Thiocystis violascens DSM 198: one gene and its partner. The protein of the gene in region 2 interacts with the protein of the main gene of each other region in a pairwise test. Links are inferred from orthologs where the notes say so. Each region holds a gene or a part of one and is shown on either strand. Other genes may lie near its edges. The genes, in order: gyrB and gyrA.

Region 1 (3,364 bases), 880 kb from region 2 along the record:
ACATTACCCCGGTATGACCGAGAAGGCGCTTGCCGAGATCGCCGAGGAGGCTAACGCGCGTTGGAAGCTGGAGGGCGTGACCATTGTTCACCGGCTCGGGAAGTTGGAGCCGCAGGATCCGATCGTCTTCGTCGGTGTTGCCAGCCATCATCGTGGCGATGCCTTCCGCGCCTGCGAATTTCTGATCGATTATTTGAAGACCCGAGCGCCCTTCTGGAAAAAAGAGCAGACCGAGCAGGGCGAACGCTGGGTCGAGTCAAAAGTATCGGATGACGTCGCCGCCCGGCGTTGGTGACATCCAACCGCAGCGGCACCGCCATGGGGATTCAGACGACGCCGAGTCGACGTGGGATCTTCGACATCAGTAAATGCCAAGGACCGATGTCATCCAAACACGGAGAGTTGTCCGCAGTAGAATGCGTTAAATGTCTAAGTTTTCGGCATTTAGAGCATTTTTTTCGATAAATAGTCGTCGCGGTTCAACTTGATCACCCATCAATGTAGTGAAAATCAAATCTGCAGCGACCGCGTCCTCAATGGTCACTTTCAAAAGACGGCGCGTTTCCGGATTCATTGTGGTGTCCCAAAGCTGTTCGGGATTCATTTCACCGAGTCCTTTGTATCGTTGGGTGCTATACCCTTTTTGAGCTTCCGTGAGCAACCAACGTATCCCATCTCCCAAATCTGTTATAACCTTCAGCCGCTCGCCACGTTTAACATAGGCATCGGACTGCAGAAAACCTGTTAGCTTTTGGCCGTACTCAAGCATTTTTGCATAATCAATTGAGCGAAAAAACTCTAACGGAACAATACGGCTTTCATGGATGCCGTGAATAAATCGAACTACCTCGATATATTCGGGTATTTTCGACGATTGTTCGCTGACTCGAACATTATAGTGAAATGTAGGTATTTCATTGTGATTAAGTATGGCCTCTAATTGAATACACCAACTCTTTAATCGCTCAAGATCGGAAATAATCAGGTCATCAATCCGGGGGGCTTTAATCACTGCTTCCAGAAATTCAGTGCCATACCGTTTCTCCAGTCGCTTAACGATATTCACGATCACACTGTAATCCAAAGCCAGTGACTCCAGCGCAGTGCTCGCCAATGGCAGTGCGTCTTTCGTGACGAATAAATTCGCATCATCCAGCGCCGCCTGGAGCATGGCGTAATTAAGAGCCGACTCATCGAGCAGATATTCTTCTTGTTTTCCTTTTTTGATTTTAAACAAGGGGGGCTGCGCGATATAAATATGTCCTCTCTCTACCAATTCTGGCATTTGCCTATAAAAGAAAGTCAGGAGCAAGGTACGAATATGAGCGCCATCTACATCCGCATCGGTCATGATGATAATGCGATGGTACCTTAAGTTGTCAGGGTTATATTCTTCTCGTCCGATGCCACATCCAAGCGCCGTAATCAGCGTTCCAACTTCTGCGGATGAGAGCATTTTATCGAAGCGAGCCTTTTCCACATTCAGTATCTTGCCTTTCAATGGCAATATTGCTTGAAAAGCTCGATCCCTTCCTTGTTTTGCAGAACCTCCAGCAGAGTCTCCTTCGACTAGATAGATCTCCGATCTAGCGGGATCTTTTTCCTGACAGTCAGCTAATTTTCCTGGTAATCCTGCAATGTCGAGAACGCCCTTACGGCGAGTCATTTCTCGTGCTTTTCGAGCAGCTTCACGAGCTCGTGCAGCATCAAGCATCTTATTTGCGATGATTTTTGCTTCAAACGGCTGCTCTTCGAGGAACATACCTAGCTGCTCGGCAACAAGTGACTCGACAACAGCTTTTACTTCCGATGACACCAGTTTGTCTTTCGTTTGAGATGAAAACTTTGGGTCCGGAACCTTTACAGACAGAACCGCAACAAGGCCTTCTCTAGCATCATCGCCTACGGGCCTGATCTTTTGATTACGATCCAAACCTTCACGCTCAATATATGAATTAAGCGTTCTTGTCAGTGCCGCACGTAATCCGGCCAAATGTGTACCGCCATCTTTTTGTGGAATCGTGTTTGTATAGCAATAAATTGTTTCGAGATAGCTGCTGTTCCATTGGATAGCCAATTCAACTCCAATCGATTGTCTCTCTGCACTAAAATAGATGACTGTTGGATGAATTGGATCTTTGTTTTTATTCAAATGTTCTACGAATGCACGAATTCCACCTTGATATTCAAAAACATCCTTTCTTTCAGTAGATTCTTCGGTTAACGCTATCTTAACGCCTGAGTTAAGAAATGATAGTTCTCGAAGACGCTTGGCTAATATATCGTAGTGAAAATCCAAATTTGTAAAAATGTTAGGTGACGGATAAAAGCGAATTTCGGTACCCGTGCGCTTTGTCTGATCAATAGCCTTAAGTGGATACTGAGGCACGCCAAAGCGATATTCCTGCTCATAGATCTGCCCTCCCTTGCAAATGCGCAGATTTAATTTTTCTGAGAGTGCGTTCACGACCGAGACGCCTACGCCATGCAAACCGCCGGAGACTTTATAGGAGTTGTCGTCAAATTTGCCTCCTGCGTGCAATACGGTCATGATGACTTCTGCAGCTGATTTATTTTCTTCTGCATGCATATCGACTGGTATTCCCCTCCCATCATCAACTACTGTAACTGAACAGTCGGCATGAATTGTCACATTGATATTCTTGCAGTAGCCAGCTAGAGCCTCGTCGATTGAGTTATCTACGACTTCAAATACCATATGGTGTAGTCCTGTACCATCATCCGTATCCCCGATATACATGCCTGGGCGTTTGCGCACCGCGTCGAGTCCACGAAGTACCTTTATGTTTGTCGAGTCGTATGTCATTTAAATAGTTAGATATTTGATGGTAAACATACCGATATTATACGTGAATCATGGACGCAGCACCTCACGCCCTAAATTATCTGGATAATTTATGCCATCATCGGCTTGCGGATATAGGTCCAGCGTGCGATGCTCCTGACATGGATAAGGTCATGCAGTTTATTGATTATATAGCGATTTAATGTGATATCTAGATACCTAAACCAAGCCCTGCTCGGGATGCGTATTTTCGGTGGTGCTCTGCCACCCGTGCCAAGCCTCCTATCGACCAAGCCGCTCCCTGCCACAACTTACTCGTTTCGTTTATGCTCAAGCTCGATCTCGCGAAGTGGAACCAGACCCCCAGACGATCTCTGGTATGAGGCGATGACGGCCCCGCACATGCCAGCACCCGTGAGCGGTTTCTGCGTCGTACGAACTGATCCAACACGGGTGGGAATCTCGGTGATTGCGTTGCGTGTAGGGCGTCACCCGCCAATTTTGAACCGTTTGTGCCTCCAATATAATGACGAGGGTTCCCAGGCGTTGCTGTTCGAG
Region 2 (3,576 bases):
GAACTGTTCCGGGTCTTCTTTCCGGAGTATCGCGAGACGCCGGTCGTGGGCATCCTCGCAAGCTTGTGGATCGATGAAAGCGTATTGAACCATGCCATCAAGACCGGATTTCTCGCACTGGCAACGGGCAATCAGCTCATGGAAGTGATGAATCCGCCTGGACTCGTGCCGAAGCGGCGGTGAACTTGCGATCGTTCGTGGCGATCCTGAAGCCGTTCGTGTCGATCCTGAAGCCGTTCGTGGCGATCCTGAAGCCGTTCGTGGTGAGGCTCTCGAACCACGAATGGCTTCACGCTCCGAGTCCGAGGCTTTCCCCTTCGCCCCTTCGACAAACCTGTCCTGAGCGAAGTCGAAGGGAGCCGAATGGCTAAAGACTCGGGACGAGTGGGAAACCCTTCACTGTTTGCATGATTCGCCTGGTTTTTCGCTCCATCGGGCAATCCTGAGAATTGCTGGCGATGCACGTCACTCAGGGCCATATGGCCCTCGGCGTGATAGAATCACGCGGTTCAAACACGCATAACGTTGTCCCTGTCCGGGGGCCGCGCGGTACGCTTACAGTCGGTTTATCACGCCCATGCCAGATTTCGCCAGAGAAGTCATACCCATCAATCTTGAGGACGAGATGCGCAAGTCCTATCTCGATTACGCCATGAGCGTGATCGTGGGGCGGGCGCTGCCGGATGTCCGCGACGGTCTCAAGCCCGTGCATCGACGGGTGCTGTTCTCCATGAGCGAGCAGGGCAACGTCTGGAACCGCGCCTATCGCAAGTCCGCCCGCGTGGTCGGCGATGTCATGGGTAAATATCACCCGCATGGCGACTCGGCCATCTACGACACCATGGTCCGCATGGCCCAGCGTTTTTCGCTGCGCTATCTGCTGGTCGATGGCCAAGGGAATTTCGGCTCAGTCGATGGCGATCCACCAGCGGCCATGCGTTACACGGAAGTGCGCATGATGCGCCTCGCCGATGCGCTGCTGGACGATCTGGACAAGGAAACCGTCGAGTTCATTCCGAACTACGACAACACCGAGCACGAACCCACGGTGTTGCCCGCGCGCTTTCCGAATCTGCTGGTCAACGGATCGTCCGGGATCGCGGTCGGCATGGCGACCAATATCCCGCCGCATAACCTGCGCGAGGTCATCGATGCCTGCCTGGCGATCATCGAGAACCCGCTGATCACCATCGAGGAGATCATGGAGATCGTGCCGGGGCCGGATTTCCCGACGGCGGCGCTCATCAATGGGGTACGCGGTATCCGCGAAGCCTATCGCACCGGGCGCGGGCGTTGCGTGATGCGCGCCCGCACCATCACCGAGGCGCAGAAGCGTAGCGGACGCGAGGCGATCGTCGTCACCGAGATTCCCTATCAGGTCAACAAGGCACGCCTGCTGGAACGCATCGCCGAGTTGGTCAAGGAAAAAAAGATCGACGGCATCGCGCAGGACGGGTTGCGCGACGAGTCCGACAAGGACGGCATGCGGATCGTCATCGAACTCAAGCGCGATGCCCATGCCGAGGTGCTGCTGAACAATCTGTATCAGCACACCCAGATGCAGCAGGTGTTCGGCATCAACATGGTCGCGCTGGTGGACGGTCAGCCGCTGACGCTCAATCTCAAGCAGATCCTGGAGTATTTCCTACGCCATCGCCGGGACGTGGTGACGCGCCGCATCCTGTTCGAACTGCGCAAGGCGCGCAATCGGGCACATGTCCTGGAAGGCTATGCGATCGCGCTGGCGAACATCGACGAGGTGATCGCCACCATCAAGGCGTCGGCGAGTCCGGGCGATGCGCGCGAGCGTCTGATGACGCGGGCCTGGGCGCTCGGTGCCGTCACCGGGATGCTGGCGCGCGCGGGGGCCGATCAGACCCGCCCGGAGGATCTCGAACGCGAGTTCGGTCTGACCGATGCGGGCTATCGGTTGAGCGAGCGTCAGGCCAAGGCGATCCTGGATCTGCAGTTGCATCGTCTCACCGGTCTGGAGCAGGAGAAAATTCTCAAGGAGTTCGAGGAAATTCTGGACCGAATCGCCGCGCTGCTGCTGATCCTGTCGGATCCGGATCGTCTGATGGAGGTGATTCGCGAGGAACTCGTCGCCATCCGCGAACAGTTCGGCGACGCCCGGCGCACCGAGATCCAGGTCGACCATACGGACCTAACCCTGGAAGATCTCATCACTCCCGAGGACGTGGTGGTGACGCTCTCGCATCAGGGCTATGTCAAGGCCCAGCCGATCAGCGATTATCAGGCCCAGCGGCGCGGCGGCAAGGGCAAGAGCGCGACCTCGTTCCGCGAGGAGGATTTCATCGATCGGATCTTCGTCGCCAACTCGCTCGATACCGTGCTCTGTTTTTCCAGCCGCGGCCGGGTCTATTGGCTCAAGGTCTACGAACTGCCCCATTCCGGGCGGGGCGCGCGCGGTCGCCCCATGGTCAACCTGCTGCCGCTGGAACCGGGCGAACGCATCAATGCGCTCCTGCCGATCCGCGAGTATGAGGAAGGGCTGTTCGTGTTCATGGCGACCAGCGCCGGGACGGTGAAAAAGACCCCGCTCACGGACTTCTCGCGACCGCTGTCGCGCGGCATCATCGCCATCGATCTGCGCGAGGACGAGGTGCTGGTCGGGGTTGTCATCACCGACGGCAAGCGGGATCTGATGCTCTTTACGTCCAACGGCAAGGCGGTGCGTTTCTCCGAGGACCATGTGCGCGTCATGGGACGCACCGCGCACGGCGTGCGCGGCGTCCGCCTGCAGGACGGTCAGCGCGTCATTTCGCTGCTGGTGCCGGAGCCCGGAACCGTGCTCAGCGTGACCGAAAACGGCTATGGCAAACGCACGCGGGTCGAGGATTTCCCGACCAAGGGGCGCGGCACTCAGGGCGTGATCGGCATCAGCACCTCCGAGCGCAACGGCGCCCAGGTCGGCGCGGTGCTGGTGCGTCCCGGCGACGAGATCATGCTGATCACCGAGGGCGGTACCCTGATCCGGACCACCGTCGATCAGATTCCGGTCGTCGGTCGGAGCGCACAGGGCGTTAAACTCATCAACCTGGGCGACGGCGAGCGTCTGGTCTATGTCGAGCGAATCGTGGCCCTGGAGAGCGACGGAGAGAATGGCGAGACCGAAGATCCGCTTCAGAATCGCGCACCGGAAGACGATCCCATTGAAAACGGCGAACCGGATCCGGAAGGCGACAGCGATTCGGAAACCGACGCGGACGATTAGGCGGTTTGCGCCAAAAGATTTAATTTCAGGTAAAAACTTGACTGATTTTCCGTTCGTCCTGAATCCCGAGCGGAGCCGAAGGGTCGAAAATAGAATGAACAACTGCAATTCGCATGAGGAAGGTCAATATGGCTCGCGTCTTTAATTTCAGCGCCGGTCCGGCGATGCTGCCTGAGTCGGTGCTCTGCCAAGCCCAGGATGAAATGCTCGACTGGCAGGGCAGCGGCATGTGCGTGGCCGAGATGAGCCACCGCGGCAAGGAATACATGTCCATCGCCGCCCAGGCCGAGTCGGATCTGCGCGAGCTGTTGAAGGTTCCGGCCAACTATAAGGTGCTGTTC

What was found.
Region 1: the proteins of gyrA (region 2) and gyrB interact in binary tests that used the Escherichia coli proteins (3 or more experiments, as listed by UniProt). The link is inferred for Thiocystis violascens DSM 198 from one-to-one orthologs.

Annotation. Positions count from the first base shown.
Region 1 is NC_018012.1:3,192,613-3,195,976, forward strand. What follows is about bases 125-3,162. They hold gyrB (DNA topoisomerase (ATP-hydrolyzing) subunit B), read right to left. Parts: upstream 2,828-3,162; coding sequence 422-2,827; downstream 125-421. Other genes in these bases: moaE (molybdopterin synthase catalytic subunit MoaE), read left to right, coding at 125-295. Also shown: more of moaE, read left to right, coding at 1-124. UniProt on the Escherichia coli protein: DNA gyrase negatively supercoils closed circular double-stranded DNA in an ATP-dependent manner to maintain chromosomes in an underwound state.
Region 2 is NC_018012.1:2,314,738-2,318,313, forward strand. The notes cover bases 186-3,435. They hold gyrA (DNA gyrase subunit A), read left to right. Parts: upstream 186-577; coding sequence 578-3,235; downstream 3,236-3,435. Other genes in these bases: serC (3-phosphoserine/phosphohydroxythreonine transaminase), read left to right, coding at 3,364-3,435. In the rest of the region: THIVI_RS10225 (hypothetical protein), read left to right, coding at 1-183; more of serC, read left to right, coding at 3,436-3,576. UniProt on the Escherichia coli protein: A type II topoisomerase that negatively supercoils closed circular double-stranded (ds) DNA in an ATP-dependent manner to maintain chromosomes in an underwound state.